Regions from separate parts of the Bradyrhizobium sp. Ses1 genome, predicted to be linked through region 3. Evidence: riboswitches for the same ligand, from Rfam matches in the RefSeq annotation. Region 3 holds a riboswitch; each other region holds the start of a gene.

Region 1 (4,206 bases), on a different contig from region 3:
AATGCCGACCGCGCCCGCGTCAAATGGATCCAATAAGGCTCGCGCCAAAATGGCGCGGGCCTATCCAAAACCCATCATCGAATTAGGCCAGGTTCAACGAGTCAAAACCTCTGTGCCGAGGTACTAGGATTAAGACGGACAACGAGTCAATACGCGCGTCCAAGGTGCGACGTTCTTGTCGCAAGAGTCTCCCGCATCGACAATCCTGCCGGCGAGAGTGCGCTATCGCGACCTGCGCTTGAGAATGTAGCTGTCCATGATCCAGCCATGCCGTTCGCGCGCCGCTTGCCGTGCGGCGGCGATGCGCGGGCCGACTTCTGCAAGCTCACCGGATATGATGATCTGGTCAGGCATGCCAAGAAAGGCGCCCCACCAGATAAGCAGACCGCTCGCATCCAGCGACTGGAACGCCGCACCGCCATCGAGCATCACGACCACGGTGTCGCTGGCATCAGACCAGCCGCCTTCACGTAAGCGCCGCCCTGTGGTGACCAGGAATGGTTCGCCAATATCGTTCAGCGGCAGCGCATGCGCAGCACACAGCGCCTGGATTGACGTGATGCCGGGGACCACTTCGATCGCCGGCAAAGGATCGAGCCGGTGCGCGATCCGCAAGGAGGAGTCATAGAGCGAAGGATCGCCCCAGATCAGCAGCGCGACGCGCCCCTTGGCTCCAACATGGCGCGCAATTTCGTGCGACCAGGTCGCCGCAACGGCCTCGTGCCAGTCGTCCACGCCCTTGCGATAATCGGCGCCGCCTGCGTCTCGCACCGGCAGGTCGAACTCCGCAATCTGCGTCCGGTCGTTGGTGAGCACGTCTGTGCAAATCGTTCGCCGCAACTCGGCGAGATCGGACTTCACGGTCCCCTTGCGCGGGATCAGGATGAGGTCGGCGGCATTGATCGCGCGAATCGCGGCGAGCGTCAGTTGCTCGGGATCGCCGCAACCGATGCCTATCAGGGAGAGCGTGAGCATCGCTTGGACGGAGGACGGCCGTAACGGCCGCCCTCCAAATGGTCGCTAGGCCGCGTTGTGCAGGCGATCGGTGACGAGACCCTCGGCCGTCACGCCGCGCAGCGACTTCGCCAGCGCCAGCACCGCAAGATCGGCGAGCGGCTCGATCACGATGACGAGCGCGTAAGAGCCCGCGAAGTTCGCGATGTTGGTCGCACCAAAGCCCGCACCATAGAGTGCCCAGAACGCGACCCAGGCCACGATCCCGGACTGATACGCCGTCGAAAGCGCCAGCGCCTGGCGATACTGCAGGTCGACATAGGCGGTGTTGCGCGGAATGATGCGCTGAGCGAGCGCCTGGATCGCAAACAACGGCACCAGGAGCGTAGTGACGTTCATGCCATATTGCGGCAGGTCCGTCGGCGCGAAGAACAGCCCCTGCAATAGAAGGCCGAGCGCCAACCCGAATGCAGCCGGTGCTGCACCGAACAGCAGGAACAACGTCGAGCCAAGGATGAAATGCACCTCGGAAACGCCGACCGGGAAGTGCGGCAACACCTCGAAGAAGGTAAAGACAAGGCCTGTCGTTGCAACCGTCCGCGCGGCAAACGACGCGATGCCCTGCTCGCGCACGGTCTCGACTGCAAGCTTCCAGGCGACGCCGGCTGAGGCAATTCCGGTCGCATAGCTCAACACGAGCTTGGCGCCCGTTACGATTCCCGGTTCGATATGCATGGTCTTACGTCCTTCCTGCCGTCACACCCGACGGCCTTGGCGTCAAAACTTGCAGGGCCGGTCTCCTGGCTCGCGGTTCGAAGCGGGTCTCCGGCCTTCCCAGGCTTTTCAGCCCAGTGGCGGATCGGAGTCCCTCACCGCTTACAGTCGCGGGGGCGGCTGGGGTTTCGGGCGCCGCAACTGGGTCCGCCCACCCCCATTCCCGATTATGCTCCGGCGCTTTGCGCCGTACCGAGCACCATGCTTCTCCTGTGTGCCCCTTTCGAACAGCAGGCGTCAAGGGGCGAACAGGGCCGGCCAGTGGCATCATGAGGGATAATCTCCGGCCAGCGCACCGAACAGGATGACGGCCGCGGTGGTTGCCGCACCGCCCCGCGCGAGCTGTTCGGCAAGCTCCGCGATCGTGGTGCGGACAAGCCGCTCATCGGCACGGCCCAAGGATTCGGCAAACAGCGTAGGAGTATTCGGAGCGAGGCCCTGTTCGATCAGTTTCGCGGCCAAAGCAGGAAATGTGCGCCGGCCCATATAGACCACGGTCGTCGCTTCCGGATCGGCAAGAGCCGCCCAATTGAGATTTTGCGGCAATTCGCCGGTGACATCAGCGCCCGTCACAAACTGCACTCGGCGTGAGGTGTGGCGACGGGTCAAGGGAATGCCGGCCTGCGCGGCCGCGACGCAGGCCGAGGTGACGCCGGGAATGATCTCGTAGCCGATGCCGGCTGCGCGGAGAGCCTCGATCTCCTCCTCCAGCCGGCCGAAAATGCCGGCATCGCCCGATTTCAGGCGCACCACGCGCGCGCCGGTCGCGGCATAATCGACGAGCAGCTGCTGCTTGGTCGAGGGGCGGCCCGCGCGTTTTCCCACCGCGACGAGATTGGCGCCAGGACGCGCGAGATCGAGGATCGCGCCTGACGCGAGGTCGTCATAGAGCACGACATCGGCTTCGCGCAGCCGAGCGGCCCCCTTCAACGTCAGAAGCTCGGGATCACCGGGACCGGCAGAGATGAAGGAGACAAAACCGCTCACCGGTCCTCCGCAATCAGATGGAAGAACGTGCCCGTGGCATGACCACGGCGCGAGCCGGTCTCGGTAACAATTGTGCTGGTCGCGTCACGGACAACCGCGAGCGGCACATCAGGCTGCGCGATGATGGTCGAATAGTGGAACTCGTGGCCGCGCAGGCGTGCGCCAGGTTGATGTCCGGGCATCGGCACAGCAAGCTCGGCAAGCCGATAGCCCAGATGCATCCGGCGTTTTGCAAAGCTCGTCTCCAGGCCGAGCAGGCCCACCATCTCATGGCGCGTGCCGTCCGCGTCGATCAAGGCGTCGCCCAATACCATATAGCCCCCGCATTCGCCGTGCACCGGCCGTGTCTCCGCGAAGGCGCGTAGCGCGTTGCGAGATCGCGCATTGGCTGCGAGGCGGCCGGCGTGCAGTTCGGGATAGCCGCCCGGGAGCCAGCACACGTCGGCGCTCGCATCGGGCCCCTCATCAGCAAGCGGCGAGAAAGCCACGATCTCGGCGCCCGCGGCGCGCCATGCCTCCAACATGTGCGGATAGACGAAGGAGAACGCGGCATCGCGAGCGAGCGCAATACGCTGTCCCGGCGGCGTGATATCGAGGCCGCGCGAGGGCGATTGCGGCGACCAGGCGGACGCCGATTGCAGCACGGCATCGAGATCGACATGCTCGCTGACGAAGCGGGCGGCCTCGCCAATCAGGCCACCGACCTCTGCCTGCTCCTCTGCCTGCACCAGGCCGAGATGCCGCTTCGGCAAATTGATCTCGGAATGGCGCGGCAGCGCGCCGAACACGGCAATGCCGGCGTCCACCAAAGGGCGTCGCACGAGGTCTTCGTGCCGCGGGCTTGCGACGCGGTTGAGCACGACACCTGCAAGTCGCACGCCCGCGCGGAAATCGCGCAGGCCCGCGGTGACCGCCGCGGCCGTCTGGGCCTGACCGGACGGATCGATCACGAGCAGCACCGGCCAGCCCATCATTTCCGCGATATCCGCCGTCGCACCGGTGCCTGAGACGCCGCGCATGGCGACGCCGTCGAACAGGCCCATCGAGCCCTCGGCCAGGACAAGATCGGCATCCGCGCCTCGGCTGACGAGGCGCTCGATCGTAGCGCGCTCCATGGCCCAGCTATCGATGTTGACGGAGACGTGGCCCGTGGCGGCGGCATGAAACGCGGGATCGATATAATCGGGTCCGCTCTTAAAGCACTGCACCCTTAGCCCGCGATCACGATAGGCGCGCGCGAGCGCCAGCGTCAGCGTCGTCTTGCCGACACCGGAGGCCGGCGCCGAGATGACGAGGCTTGCAACCATCACGACGCCTCCGGAAAACGCGGCGCCGGCCCGATCGGCCGGTAGCGGCGGTCATAGTCGGCGGCGTAGAGTCGGCTTTCTGCGAACTCTTCAGAGCCCAGCGTCCGGCCGACGAGAATGAGCGCGGTCCGTTCGAGTTCCGCACCAACAGCGGCATCAAGCGTCGCAAGTGTGGCGCGAACGA
Region 2 (4,206 bases), on a different contig from region 3:
CCGAAGACGCGCGCACGGCGCAGGCGCGGCTTGCGGGCGCACGCATCTGGTCGCGCATCTTTGAACAACAACCGCGATGGTTGCGGCTGGGTCTGCCGGGCGGCGAGGCCGAGTGGGCTCGCCTGAGCGAGGCCCTCTCGCGCTGACGTCTCCTGGTCAGCGGGCCAGCGCGAGCAGCCCTTCGACATCGAGATGAGCCTCGATGTGGTCGGCAAGCGCATCGAGCGCGCTTTCTACCTCTCCACGATACGGTTGGTCCGCCGCTGGAATGTCGAGCTGCGCGAGAAAGGACTTGCGGAAATCGTCGGACGCAGACAGGCCGTGCAGATAGCTGCCGTAGACGCGTCCGTCGCGCGAGATCGCGCCTTCCGGCGCGCCATCGAGCAGGGCGAACGGACGCGCGCGATCGGGTCCATCGGTTTGCCCGATATGGATCTCATAGGCATCGATCGGCTGTCTGGTCTCGATGTGTTGTGCGGCTACGCGGGTGAGCGTCTTCTGCTCGGTCATGACCGTGGTTACATCCAGAAGCCCGAGGCCTTGCGTTTCGCCCGCCGGTCCCTCGATCCTTTCGGGATCGGCGACGCTGCGCCCGAGCATCTGGTAGCCGCCGCAGACACCGAGCACATGACCGCCGCGGCGGTGATGTGCCAGCAGATCGATATCCCAGCCTTGCGCGCGCAGGAAGGCAAGATCGCCGCGTGTCGACTTCGAGCCGGGAATAATGACAAGCCTGGCGTCGCCGGGAATGGCCTCTCCGGGGCGAACCATCACGAGATCGATGCCGGGCTCAAGCTTGAGCGGGTCGAGATCGTCGAAATTGGCAATCCGTGACAATGCGAGAAAAGCGATCTTGCACTTGCCGGGCCTGCGCGCCTCGCCGAGCCCTAGGTCGCGTGGACAGTTATCTTAGCCAGAGCAGAGTTGCGGCGATAGCGACGACAGCGAAGGCCGGTGAGAACGACATGCGTCGTCGGTGGCTTCGAGGTTCTCCGCGATCTCCAGATAGTCGTACCGAAGCGCGATGTTGATCTCGTCGAGCACGACCATGCGCAAGGCTGGATCCCAGAATCAGTTGCTTCGCCTTGTCCCAGCCTGCCCTTGCTGCGGCGATATCGCGGGCGCGATCCTGCGTTTCCCAGGTAAAGCCTTCGCCCATTGCATAGAACTGGCAGAGGTCGCCGAAATGTCCGGTGAGCAGGCGGCGCTCGCCGGTATCCCAGGCTCCCTTGATGAATTGAACCACGGCGCAGGGAAAGCCATGCGCGACACAGCGCACGATCATGCCGAAGGCGGAGGATGATTTTCCCTTTCCTGCGCCAGTATGAACGATGATCAGTCCCTTCTCGCCGCTCTTGGTCGCCATGATCTTGTCGCGGGCGACCTTTTTCTTCGTCATTTTCGCCGCGTGGCGGGCATCTGCAGAGGCCTCGGAGGCGACGGCATCCTCGTCCTCGGCGGCATCCTGTTCAGACATCATCTGACGTGGTCCTTCGGCTTGACAAGTCGCAGGTAGAGGCAAATGGTGGGCCTGCGTTGGTTCCTGTCCTACGACAGGCGAAGAGGGAATGCGATAGAGCTCAAATCGAGAGGTTTGGGTTCGAAAAGCAGCCGCCCCCGCGACCGTGACCGGAGAGATGCCCGAAGCCACTGCCCCGAACGGGGTCGGGAAGGCGGGCACCGAAGGACAAAATCCTGCTCCGCTAGCCGGGAGACCTGCCAGCGCAACGTTTGAGACCGGCGGACGGGGTGTTCCGCGACGGGGAAGCGAGCCTTCCTTCGGATGGATTCGCGCACCTCATCGCCTCCCGCAGTTTATCCTGGAAGGGGCGATGACCGTCACACTTCATGTCTGCATTACCTGCCGGGCAGGCCAGACCGTTGCGGAGGGCGAGACTACGCCAGGCGCCCGGCTGCATGCCGCCATTCGCGATGCCGGCGTGCCGGATGGCGTCAATCTGGTTCCCGTCGAATGCCTGTCGGCTTGCACCCAGGGTTGCTCGGTCGCACTCAACGCGCCGGGACGGTGGTCCTATGTCTACGGTCGCCTGTCCGACGCCAACGCAAACGATGTGATCGCGGGCGCTGCGGCTTACGCAGCGGCGCTCGACGGCATCGTGCCATGGCGCGGCCGGCCCGAAATCTTCCGCAAGCAATCGCTTGCTCGCATTCCCTCCATCGCCATCGTGCCGGAGGCCGCCGAATGAACACGCTCGCAAAAGTCCCGCTCACGGTCGTCACCGGCTTCTTGGGATCAGGCAAGACGACGCTGATCCAGCATCTGATCACCAATGCCAACGGCAAGAAGCTTGCGGTGCTCGTCAACGAGTTCGGCAGCGAGGGCGTCGATGGCGAGATCCTGAAATCCTGCGCTGATGCAAATTGTCCGGAAGAAAACATCGTCGAACTCGCCAATGGCTGCATCTGCTGCACCGTGGCTGACGATTTCATTCCTGCGATGGAGCAACTGCTCGCGCGCAAGGTGAAGCCCGACCACATCCTGATCGAGACATCGGGGCTGGCCTTGCCAAAGCCGCTGCTCAAGGCGTTCGACTGGCCGGAAATCCGGTCGCGGATCACCGTTGATGGCGTGATTGCGCTCGCCGACGCGGAGGCCGTGGCCGCCGGTCGCTTTGCGCCGGACCCGGACGCCGTGGAAGCGCAGCGCGCGGCGGATCACAATCTCGACCACGAAACGCCGCTCTCGGAGGTGTTCGAAGACCAGATCGCCTGCGCCGATATCGTGCTGCTCACCAAGGCAGACCTGGCCGGCTCGGCAGGGCTCGAAGCAGCCAAGGCAGCGATCGAGGCCGAGATGCCGCGCCGGGTGCCGATGCTGCCGGTCGTCGATGGCGCCGTTGACGCGCGCGTGATCCTGGGGCTCGAAGCAGCTGCAGAGGATGATCTCGCTGCGCGCCCCTCGCATCATGATGGCGAGGACGAGCACGAGCACAATGATTTTGCGTCCGTCGTCGTCGATCTCCCGGAGGTCACCGATATCGATGCGCTGGTTGCATCGATCCAGCGGCTGGCGCGCGAGCAGAACGTGCTGCGTGCCAAGGGCTATATCGCGGTCGAAGGCAAGCCGATGCGCCTGCTGCTGCAATCGGTTGGCGAACGGGTGCGCCATCAGTTCGACAGGCCCTGGGGGGCGCGGCCGAAACAGTCAAAACTGGTCGTGATCGGTGAGCACGGCGACATCGACGAAGCCGCGATCAAGGCGGGACTTGGTATTGCGGGACTTGGCATCTGATGCACGTCGTCTTTCGCGAGAGCCGTGGTCTTGAGGAGACCGCGACGCCCAGGGACATCGGCCAGGATCCGGCCGATCTCGTGGCGCTCTCGTTTTCGGACTCTGATCTCGCCGCGTTTGCCTCCGGGTGGCGGCGCGGGCGCGAGAAACTGCCGTCGCTGAGGCTTGCGAACCTCGCGGAGCTGCGTCATCCGCTGTCGGTTGACACCTATGTCGAACGAACGCTGTTGCAGGCGCGCGGCATTTTGGTGCGCTTGATCGGCGGCGAGTCTTACTGGCCGTATGGACTGACGGCGCTGCATCAATTGGCGAAGGACCGCGGTATCGCGCTTGCTGTGCTGCCGGCGGATGGTCGCGATGATCTGCGGCTCGATGCGTTCTCGACTTTGCCGGTCTCGACGCTCAGACGGCTAAAAGTGCTCTGCGACAAGGGCGGGCCGGTCGCAGCGCAGGCGGCGATCGCCCAGCTTGCGCTGGCGTCGGGTCTCTATGCGGGGCCGGTCGTCGGGGAGATGGACGTTCCCGAGATGGGCTTCTACGACCCCGCGCGTGGGGTCGTTCCAACGCTGCCGGATTCCGGTGGGAAGCCGCGTGCGATCGTCACCTTCTATCGCTCTTATCTCACCGCCGCCGACACAGGTCCGGTGGATGCACTGATCGTAGCATTGCGGCGGAAGGGGTTTGATGCCTACGGTGTGTTCGCCACTTCACTGAAGGCGGCGGGCGTCGTGGATTGGTTGCGCGCGCATTTCGCGCAATGTGCTCCGGCGGCCATCGTCAATGCCACCGCGTTCTCCGCGGTTGGCGACGACGGCGCGACGCCGTTTGATGCTGCATTTTGCCCTCTGTTCCAAGTGGCGCTGTCCACGGCAAGGCGGGCGGATTGGGCCGAGTCGCTGCGCGGCCTCTCGCCCGGTGATCTGGCGATGCATGTGGTGTTGCCGGAGGTTGAT
Region 3 (4,206 bases):
ATCGAGCACCTCATCGCGGATCGCGAGCGCGATCTGTCGGCACACGTCGCTGCGCGGCAGGTCGTCGCGGACGAAGGACCAGTTCAGGATGGTCACGGGGCCGGTCAACATCGCCTTCACCGGCTTTGCCGTCAGTGACTGCGCGAATTGCCACCATTCGACCGTCATCGGCTGCGGTCGTGAGACGTCGCCATAGAGGATCGGCGGCCGGACGCAGCGCGAGCCATAGGACTGCACCCAGCCGAGCTCGGTGAAGGCGAAGCCGGAAAGCTGCTCGCCAAAATACTGCACCATGTCGTTGCGCTCGAACTCGCCATGGACCAGGACGTCGAGCCCGATATTCTCCTGCCAACGGATGGCGCGCGCGGTCTGATGCTGCAGATAGGTCTTGTATGCGGTATCGCTGAGTGCACCATTGGCATGTGCGGCGCGTGCGTTTCTGACATCGGTTGTCTGCGGGAAGGAGCCGATGGTCGTGGTCGGGAAGCGTGGCAGATTGAACCGCTCGCGCTGCACCTCGGCACGCTCGGCGAACCGGCTGGCACGATGGCGCATGCCGCCATCGATGGCGGCGAGACGCTGGGCAACCTTGGCATCGTGAATCCGCGGTGAGGTCTTGCGCGCGGCCGCGGCGGCATCGGACGCTCGGATCGCTTCGGACGCAGGGGCCCGGCCACTTCCAAGCGCCGCGCCCAGTGCGGCAAGCTCTTCGAGCTTCTGCACCGAGAATGAAAGCCAGGTCTTCACCTCGGGATCGAGCTTGGTTTCCAGGGCGAGATCGATGGGTACATGAAGCAGCGAGCAGGATGGCGCGATCTGAATGCGCTCCTTGCCGAGCTTTGCGACGACGGGCCCAAGCTGATCGAGGATCCGGCTCAGATCCGCGCGCCAGACGTTACGGCCGTCGATCACGCCGAGCGACAGCACCCGTTCTTTCGGAACGTCGATGAGATCGCCGAGCTGCTGGGGCGCGCGCACGAGATCGAGATGGAGGCCGGCGACCGGAAGATCAAACGCGACCGCACGATTGCCGCCGAGCCCGCCGAAATAGGTCGCCAGCATGATCCTGATGTCCGGCACCGCTTTGGCGATTTCGGAATAGGCGCGCCGTAGGGCTTGCTGAGCGGCGGCGTCCAGATCAAGCACGAGAGAGGGCTCGTCGATCTGCACCCATTCCGCACCGCGGGCAGCGAGTTCGCGCAATAGTTCGATATAGACCGGCAGGAGCCTGTCGAGCAGCGACAGCGTGTCGAAATGCGGTTCCTTGGACTTGGCCAGTTTCAGGAACGTGACCGGGCCGACCAGCACGGGGCGGGTCTGATAACCCAGCGCCTTCGCCTCCTCATACTCTTCGATCGGCTTGCGCGATGAGAGTGCAAAATACTGGTTCTTGCGAAGCTCCGGCACCATGTAGTGATAGTTGGTGTCGAACCATTTCGTCATTTCGAGCGCCGCCACGCCATGTGCGTGATGGGCATGTCCGCAGGCCTCGTCATGCGCGTCGGCCGTGGTGCCACGCGCCATCGCGAAATAGGTCGCAAGCGGCACCGCGCCGCCGGTCCAGCCATAGCTTTCCGGGATAGCGCCGACCATTGCGCAGGTGTCGAGCACCTGATCGTAGAACGAGAAATCGTTCGACGGGATCACGGTGATACCGAGTTTCTTTTGCCGCGCCCAATTGGCCGCGCGCAGCCCGACGCCGGTTTCGATCAGCGTCTTTTCGTCTGATGTGCCGGACCAGAAGCGTTCCAGCGCAAATTTCAGTTCACGGCGCGGACCGATCCGCGGCGTGCCGAGGGACGCAACAACAAGTGAAGTGGAAGACATTGGCTTAACCCCATGAGTTGGGGGCAAAGGCCGTAGTGACACGTCTGGATTCCCTGCGCGAGGTGCGCACGGAATCGCAACCGCACCACCGGGACACCCCGCCCGAGGACGTGTATGTTGTCGAGGCAGGTCTCCTGGCTCGCGGGTCGTTGCTGCGGTCCGGCCTTCCCGAAGCTTTGCAGGCTTCAGTGGCAATTGTGGACCGCGGCTCGCCGCTTACAGTTGCGGGGGCAGCTCCGGCTTTACACCGGCTTCCCTCTTAGCTCCGGAAAAGATCTCTCCGAAGAACCACGACGCGTTCACTTACCGGCAAGATCGCGCGAACGTCAACTCGGCTGACATCACGTGCGCGTGGAGCCGGTTGTTCACAGCGTCAACGGCGTGGACCGGAATTTTTGCGCTTCGCCCATACGTCCCATTGACACCATTCCCCAAATCGCACCAGATGTAGCTGTCACGGTCCATCATGACGCAAGGAATGGTGGCCAAGAGGGAAGCTGGTGATCGCGCGTTGCTCGCGAGAATCCAGCGCTGCCCCCGCAACTGTAAGCAGTGAGTTGCTCCCGATTTTAGACGTCACTGATGCGGCATCGCATTGGGAAGACGGGGAGTGACGCCGACCTGCGAGCCAGGAGACCTGCCGTGACAGCAAATAACGTCCACGGGCGGGGTGTCCCGGCGGCCGCTTGCAGGCTCATGCCGGTACGCCGCCGGCATCATCACGCAGCGTCGCCTCCGGCATCCGGCCCCAGCAACATCACGGGGTCTGCAAGATGTCACTCTCTCTCGATCGCGAAACCACCGCGTCACCTCTCATCCACCTGCGCCCCGAATCAATCGCGGCGCCGGAAGCACGGCTGCCGATGCAGGTGATTCGCCGCAATGGCGCGGTGTCGCAATTCGATGCCGGCAAGATCTCGGTGGCGATGACCAAGGCCTTCCTTGCGGTCGAGGGGAATACGGCGGCTGCGTCGCGCCGCGTGCACGAAGCGGTCGAGGAATTGACCGCCGAAGTCGTCGGCGCGCTGTCGCGCCGGATGAGCGAAGGCCGCACCTTTCATATCGAGGACATCCAGGACCAGGTTGAACTGGCATTGATGCGCAGCGGCCATCACAAGGTGGCGCGCGCCTATGTGCTCTATCGCGAGGAGCGGGCGCGGCAGCGCGCCGAACAGCAGGCAACTAAATCCGCAACGGCATCGAGCGGGCCAATCGTCCACGTCACGCTCGCGGACGGCAGCAAGGTGCCGCTCGACCATGCGCGGCTGGCGATGATCGTCGGCGAGGCCTGCGCGGGGCTCGACGGTGTCGACGCTGCGCCTGTCGTCGGGGAAATCCAGCGCAATCTCTATGACGGCATCAGCCAGGAGGAACTCGCGCTCGCCAGCGTGATGGCGGCGCGTACGCTGGTCGAGCAGGAGCCGAACTACGCCTATGTCAGCGCGCGCCTCTTGCTCGACAAGCTCCGCACTGAAGTGCTGTCCTTCGTGCAGGGCGCGCCAACGAAAGCGTCGCAGGCGGACATGGCGGTGCGCTATGGCGAATATTTTCCGGCCTATATCAAGACCGGCATCAGGGCCGAATTGCTCGATCCCGAACTCGGCCGCTTCGACCTGAACAAGCTGGCCGCGGCACTGAAGCCGGAGCGCGATCTTGCGTTCCAGTTCTTAGGGCTGCAGACGCTTTATGATCGCTATTTCCTGCATGTCCGCGGCCACCGGATTGAATTGCCGCAAGCGTTCTTCATGCGCGTCGCCATGGGGCTTGCACTGCGCGAGATCGATCGGGAGGCGCGCGCGATCGAGTTCTACAATCTCCTGTCCTCCTTCGACTTCATGGCGTCGACGCCGACGCTCTTCAATTCCGGCACGCTGCGGCCGCAATTGTCGTCCTGCTTCCTCACCACCGTTCCCGACGATCTCGACGGCATCTTCAAGTCGATCAAGGACAATGCGCTGCTCGCCAAATATTCCGGCGGCCTCGGCAATGACTGGACGCGGGTGCGCGGGCTGGGCGCCCATATCAAGGGCACCAATGGCGAGAGCCAGGGCGTCGTGCCGTTCCTTAAAGTCGCCAACGACACCGCGATTGCCGTCAACCAGGGCGGAAAACGCAAGGGCGCGGTCTGTGCCTATATCGAGACCTGGCATATCGACGTCGAAGAATTCCTCGACCTGCGCAAGAACACCGGCGACGACCGCCGCCGCACCCACGACATGAATACCGCCAACTGGGTGCCTGATCTCTTCATGCAGCGCGTCGAGGCCGACGGCGAATGGACGCTGTTCTCGCCGGACGAGACGCCCGATCTGCACGATCTCTACGGCAAGGCCTTTGCCGAGCGCTACGCGTCCTATGAAGACAAGGCCGCGCGCGGCG
Region 4 (4,206 bases), on a different contig from region 3:
TGCCCGAGACGAACCACATCGCGAACAACAGGCAGGTCGCGATGCCGATCCAGCGATGGGTGATGTAAAGCCACCGCCGTCCTTTCCGGATCAACGCGCGGCGCATGATCAGAACTTCACGTTGACAGACACTTCTGCCGTTCGCGGCATGCCGAGCAGCCATTGCCCGGAAGGGGCGGACGTGGCGTAGACAGTGTCGAAGAGATTGTAGAGGCGAAGCGCCACCGTGGTTTGCCCGTCAGGCTTCCAGCGCAGTCCGCCGTTGACCACGGTGTAGGCGGGGCGAAGCTGGGTATTGGCGTTATCGGAGAATGTTTGCCCTACGATCTGCACGCCGCCGTAGACGGACCAGTTCGGCGCGAAGTCCCAGGTCAGCCACACGTTCGATACCTGCTGCGGCACATTCGTCGGAACGTTGCCGGCGTAGCTGACGAGTTTGCCGCCCACCACCTGGCTGAAGTTGTCGTACCGGGCCCGCAGCACCGCGAGATTGGCATCGACGCGCCAACCATCATTCAGTGCCAGGCCGATCGATGCTTCGATCCCGCGCGACGATTGCTGGCCGACTTGCAGCGCCAGGCCGGCGGGATTGTTGGGATCCGGGACCAGCAGGTTGTTCTTGACGATTTCGTAACCTGCCAGCGTCCATTCACCACGGCCGCCCCAGAATGATTGCTTGACCCCAACCTCGGTTTGCTTGCCCGTGGCAAGCTGGAAGGTTTTCTGCGTGGCCGACAGCGAGATGAGATTGGTGACGGGATCAACGGCTGTCGCATATTGTCCGTAAAAGGCGAGGTTCGAGACGGGCGTGTAGACCACGCCGGTTCGCCAGCTCGTACCCGACAGCGAGATATCGAAATTATTCGTTGGTGTCCTGTAATCGGTGCGGTCGACATCCGGCCGGTCGAACCTGATGCCGCTTACAACGGACAACTGATCGGTTAGCGACAGCCGGTCCTCGGCAAACAACGCATATTGATTGACGATCGCATTGTAGCCGGGCGTGGTTCGCGTCGTGGAGGTCGCAAAAGACCCCATGTCGCCGGCATAGGGACTAACCGAAGATGCGCCGCCATAGGGCGAATTGTTGGTGTGGGTAAAATCGATCCGGTTGACGTCGAAGCCCGCAACGAACTCGTTGGCGAAGCCCAGCAGATGACCACGAAACGTTGCGTCCATCCGGTTACCGACCTGAGCCTGGTCGTGGAAGATCTCGATGTAGCTGGTTCGGTCGATCAACCGTGTCGCAGGATTCCAACTATAGTTCTCGACATCACGCCAATGCCGACGGCTGGTCAGGTAGTAGAGTGTGTTCTGGACCTTGACTCCTTCCGTCACGTCCCACTCGGTCTTGAACTGGCTCCAGTTATCCTGATAGCGGATCGCGCTGTCGAGCACGTTGTAGTTCTTGAACCGCAACGTGTCGTCGATCCCGCCGTTGATCAGCGGTGTGCCGAAATAGCGCGAGGGGCTTCGATTGCTGTAGTCGTTCGAGAGTGTGAAAGCGAGGTTTTCGGCGGCCTGGACACGCACCGCGGCGGAGACCGCAACATTCGACGTCTGGTCGCGATCAACCCAGCCGTTCGACATGTTGCCGATGGCATTGACGCGATAGGATACGTTCGGATTGATCGGGCCGCCGCTATCCACCGCAATGCGTCGCGTCGTATTGGTGTCGAGCGATATCTCGGCATCGTTGTAGGGCGTCGTGACCGGTTTCTTGGGGATCACATTGATGATCCCACCAATTGCGCCTTCCCCGTACAGAACGGAGGCTGGCCCGCGCATGACCTCGATGCGATCCGCCGACCACGTATCGAACGGAAAGGTCACGGTTCCTGCGCCAACATAGAGGCGAGTGCCATCATACAGCGTCATCACCGAATTGCTTCCGGTGAAGCCGCGCGTGCTGAACGAGAGGCCGCCATTGCCGGGCGCCGGGCTCGCGGTAAAGCCCACTGCGTTCTGGGTGACCGCGTCCGTGACACTATGCTGGCCGCGTTCTGCGATGGTCTGCGACGTAATCGTTTCGACGCTGGCGGGCGTCTGCAGCGGAGTGAGGTTGAGGCGGCTGCCACTCGCGTTCTGCTTGTTCAGGTTTAGCGTCGGAGATGGCGTGTCGGACGTTGCGGTCGAGGGCGTGGTGCTTCGCGCCGCCGGGCTCCGGCTCGACTGAGATTGCGCAGGTCGCGCTGCGGAAGTTGAACGCTGATCATTGATACGCTTTGCCGCAGGCTTTTGCGGCTGGATAACGCTCACGGGAGGCAAGACATGGGACGTCGCAGGCTGCTGGGCGTTTGCCGAAGAAGATTCGAGCAGGAGAACCGGCAGGAAGTATCTGAAAGCGAGCCGGGCAGCATCACGCTGCCTTACGATAGTAACGATAGAGAGCACGAGCAGACCTCGGTATGACGTCAGTGGCACGTCACCGCAAACGAGGTCTCGCTCGAACGTGCCTATGGCACGCCGGTCGAAAACAATGTCTGTACTCCCCGACCGACATTTTTGCGTGTGACCACGGCTGACGGCAGGTCTCCTGGCTTGCGGGTCCCAACCCTTCGTCGCCTTCCCAGGACCGAGGCTCCCAGTGGCGCATGACGAAAGATTCGCCGCTCACAGTTGCGGGGGCAGCCGCGGCATAGAGGAGAAGTCCCCGCACCGCGTTCCCTTTTGATCCCCGTAAGGGGAACCGTCAGTCGTGATCTAGGAGGTTGTCTGAGCCGAAGTCAATCCTCTCATTGCAGGCTCTGGACGGAGCGGAGAAGCCACGTCGGGCCGGCCGGCCAAGCCGTCCTTGGTATCAAACATCTGCGAGTCCAGAGGGATCTTCCGCAAGCCGCTCTGCCCATCTCAGATCGTCCTTGTCTACAAGCTTCTCGTGCACGGCGAGGAACGCATTCGTCGCATCAGGGCCGCAATCGGCCAAAGCGGCCTCCAGGCGCGCGAACTGTCGGCGGAGCACTGTCTGAACAAGTTTGCGGCCTTTGGCCGTAGGGTAGAGTCGTTTCTGCCTTCGGTCCTCTTCGCCAATCTTCGCGATCAGCAGGCCGTCCTTGATGAGTTGCCGCATGGTCGGATTCAAATTCTGGTGCGATACACGCATCGCACGCAAGAGATCACTGACCGTCGCTCCCGGATTCATCGCGGTCAGAACCAACACACGATTGTGCAGGCGGGTGAGACCGTAGGGCTCCAGTGCGGCTTCGGCGTCCGCGGCAAGAATCACGTTGGCGAAGAAATGCAGCAAAAACGCCTTCAGAGTCTTTTTGCGAAGATCGGCTGGGACTTCTGACTGCGCCTTAGAGGCGTGAGAGGAATTCTGCTGCTTCACCAAACCGACCATCCCTGTGAATCCGCCACCTCCTTAACCGACAATCTAGGTCCCAGCCAGACGTCCCGCAACGACCAAATATCACAATAAACTTGTACTATATAAATTATTGGGGTATCTGTCGCCATCCGGTCGCAGGTTTCAGTGCCGCGACCGGCCCTAGGCAGGAGACAGTCGTTCTGTCGCCACTTGGGGGAGGAACGCACGACAGCTTCGAGCAAAAACAACAGAGCTGTTAGGATGGGAGGAAATTGTGAACTGGAAATTTTGGACGGCTTCGATTGCGGTTCTTGTTGCAGTGCTGGCGGCGCCGCCCGCAAATGCAGGGCCAAACGGCATCACCATAGGGGTGCTCAACGATCAGAGCGGACCCTACGCCGACGGCTCGGGAAAAGGTTCGGTCGTAGCAGCGCAGATGGCGATCGAAGATTTCGGCGGAAGCGTGCTCGGCAAACCGGTGAAATTGATCTCGGCCGATCACCTGCAAAAGGTCGACGTAGCGACATCCATTGCCCGCAAATGGCTCGACGTCGAGCAAGTCGACCTTATCCTCGACGTTCCGAACTCCGGAATCCTGCTCGCTATTCAGGACATCGTCAGAAACAAGTCCGGAATTCTGATCGCCGCCGGGGGCGGCACTTCAAAGTTCACCGCCGAGGCGTGCTCGCCGTACGGATTTATGTGGGTCTACGACAGCTACGCACTCGCCAACGCCATGGGCCGCGCAGTTACCGAGAGCGGGGGGAAGTCCTGGTTCTTCCTTCCGGTGGATTATGCCTGGGGCGAGGCGCTTTCAGCAGACCTGACGGCGGCGATCAAAGCCAGCGGCGGCACCGTGGTGGGATCCGTCAAGACGCCGCTGAATACGGCGGACT

What was found. A riboswitch is a leader RNA that binds a small molecule or an ion and turns the genes downstream of it on or off. The one in region 3 is predicted to bind cobalamin.
Region 1: linked by a shared signal. The riboswitch ahead of AC5ZG5_RS31295 (energy-coupling factor ABC transporter permease) and the one ahead of metE (5-methyltetrahydropteroyltriglutamate--homocysteine S-methyltransferase) in region 3 are both predicted to bind cobalamin.
Region 2: linked by a shared signal. The riboswitch ahead of AC5ZG5_RS31230 (DUF1636 family protein) and the one ahead of metE (5-methyltetrahydropteroyltriglutamate--homocysteine S-methyltransferase) in region 3 are both predicted to bind cobalamin.
Region 4: linked by a shared signal. The riboswitch ahead of AC5ZG5_RS20820 (TonB-dependent receptor) and the one ahead of metE (5-methyltetrahydropteroyltriglutamate--homocysteine S-methyltransferase) in region 3 are both predicted to bind cobalamin.

Annotation. Positions count from the first base shown of each region.
Region 1 covers NZ_JCAMOQ010000036.1:84,520-88,725, reverse strand. Annotated here, with positions in the region: partial or broken gene AC5ZG5_RS31305 (IS630 family transposase) at 1-127, shown strand, start outside; gene cobF (precorrin-6A synthase (deacetylating)) at 223-975, opposite strand; gene AC5ZG5_RS31295 (energy-coupling factor ABC transporter permease) at 1,021-1,689, opposite strand; cobalamin riboswitch at 1,728-1,947, opposite strand; gene cobA (uroporphyrinogen-III C-methyltransferase) at 1,996-2,715, opposite strand; gene AC5ZG5_RS31285 (cobyrinic acid a,c-diamide synthase CobB) at 2,712-4,022, opposite strand; gene cobM (precorrin-4 C(11)-methyltransferase) at 4,022-4,206, opposite strand, start outside.
Region 2 covers NZ_JCAMOQ010000036.1:71,904-76,109, forward strand. Annotated here, with positions in the region: gene cobD (threonine-phosphate decarboxylase CobD) at 1-146, shown strand, start outside; partial or broken gene AC5ZG5_RS31220 (cobyric acid synthase) at 157-891, opposite strand; partial or broken gene AC5ZG5_RS31225 (cob(I)yrinic acid a,c-diamide adenosyltransferase) at 951-1,477, opposite strand; cobalamin riboswitch at 1,521-1,738, shown strand; gene AC5ZG5_RS31230 (DUF1636 family protein) at 1,833-2,207, shown strand; gene cobW (cobalamin biosynthesis protein CobW) at 2,204-3,253, shown strand; gene cobN (cobaltochelatase subunit CobN) at 3,253-4,206, shown strand, end outside.
Region 3 covers NZ_JCAMOQ010000001.1:553,662-557,867, forward strand. Annotated here, with positions in the region: gene metE (5-methyltetrahydropteroyltriglutamate--homocysteine S-methyltransferase) at 1-1,827, opposite strand, end outside; cobalamin riboswitch at 1,935-2,135, opposite strand; cobalamin riboswitch at 2,268-2,486, shown strand; gene AC5ZG5_RS02660 (ribonucleoside-diphosphate reductase subunit alpha) at 2,601-4,206, shown strand, end outside.
Region 4 covers NZ_JCAMOQ010000017.1:102,714-106,919, reverse strand. Annotated here, with positions in the region: gene AC5ZG5_RS20825 (PepSY domain-containing protein) at 1-106, opposite strand, end outside; gene AC5ZG5_RS20820 (TonB-dependent receptor) at 109-2,259, opposite strand; cobalamin riboswitch at 2,510-2,709, opposite strand; gene AC5ZG5_RS20815 (MarR family transcriptional regulator) at 2,801-3,343, opposite strand; gene AC5ZG5_RS20810 (ABC transporter substrate-binding protein) at 3,630-4,206, shown strand, end outside.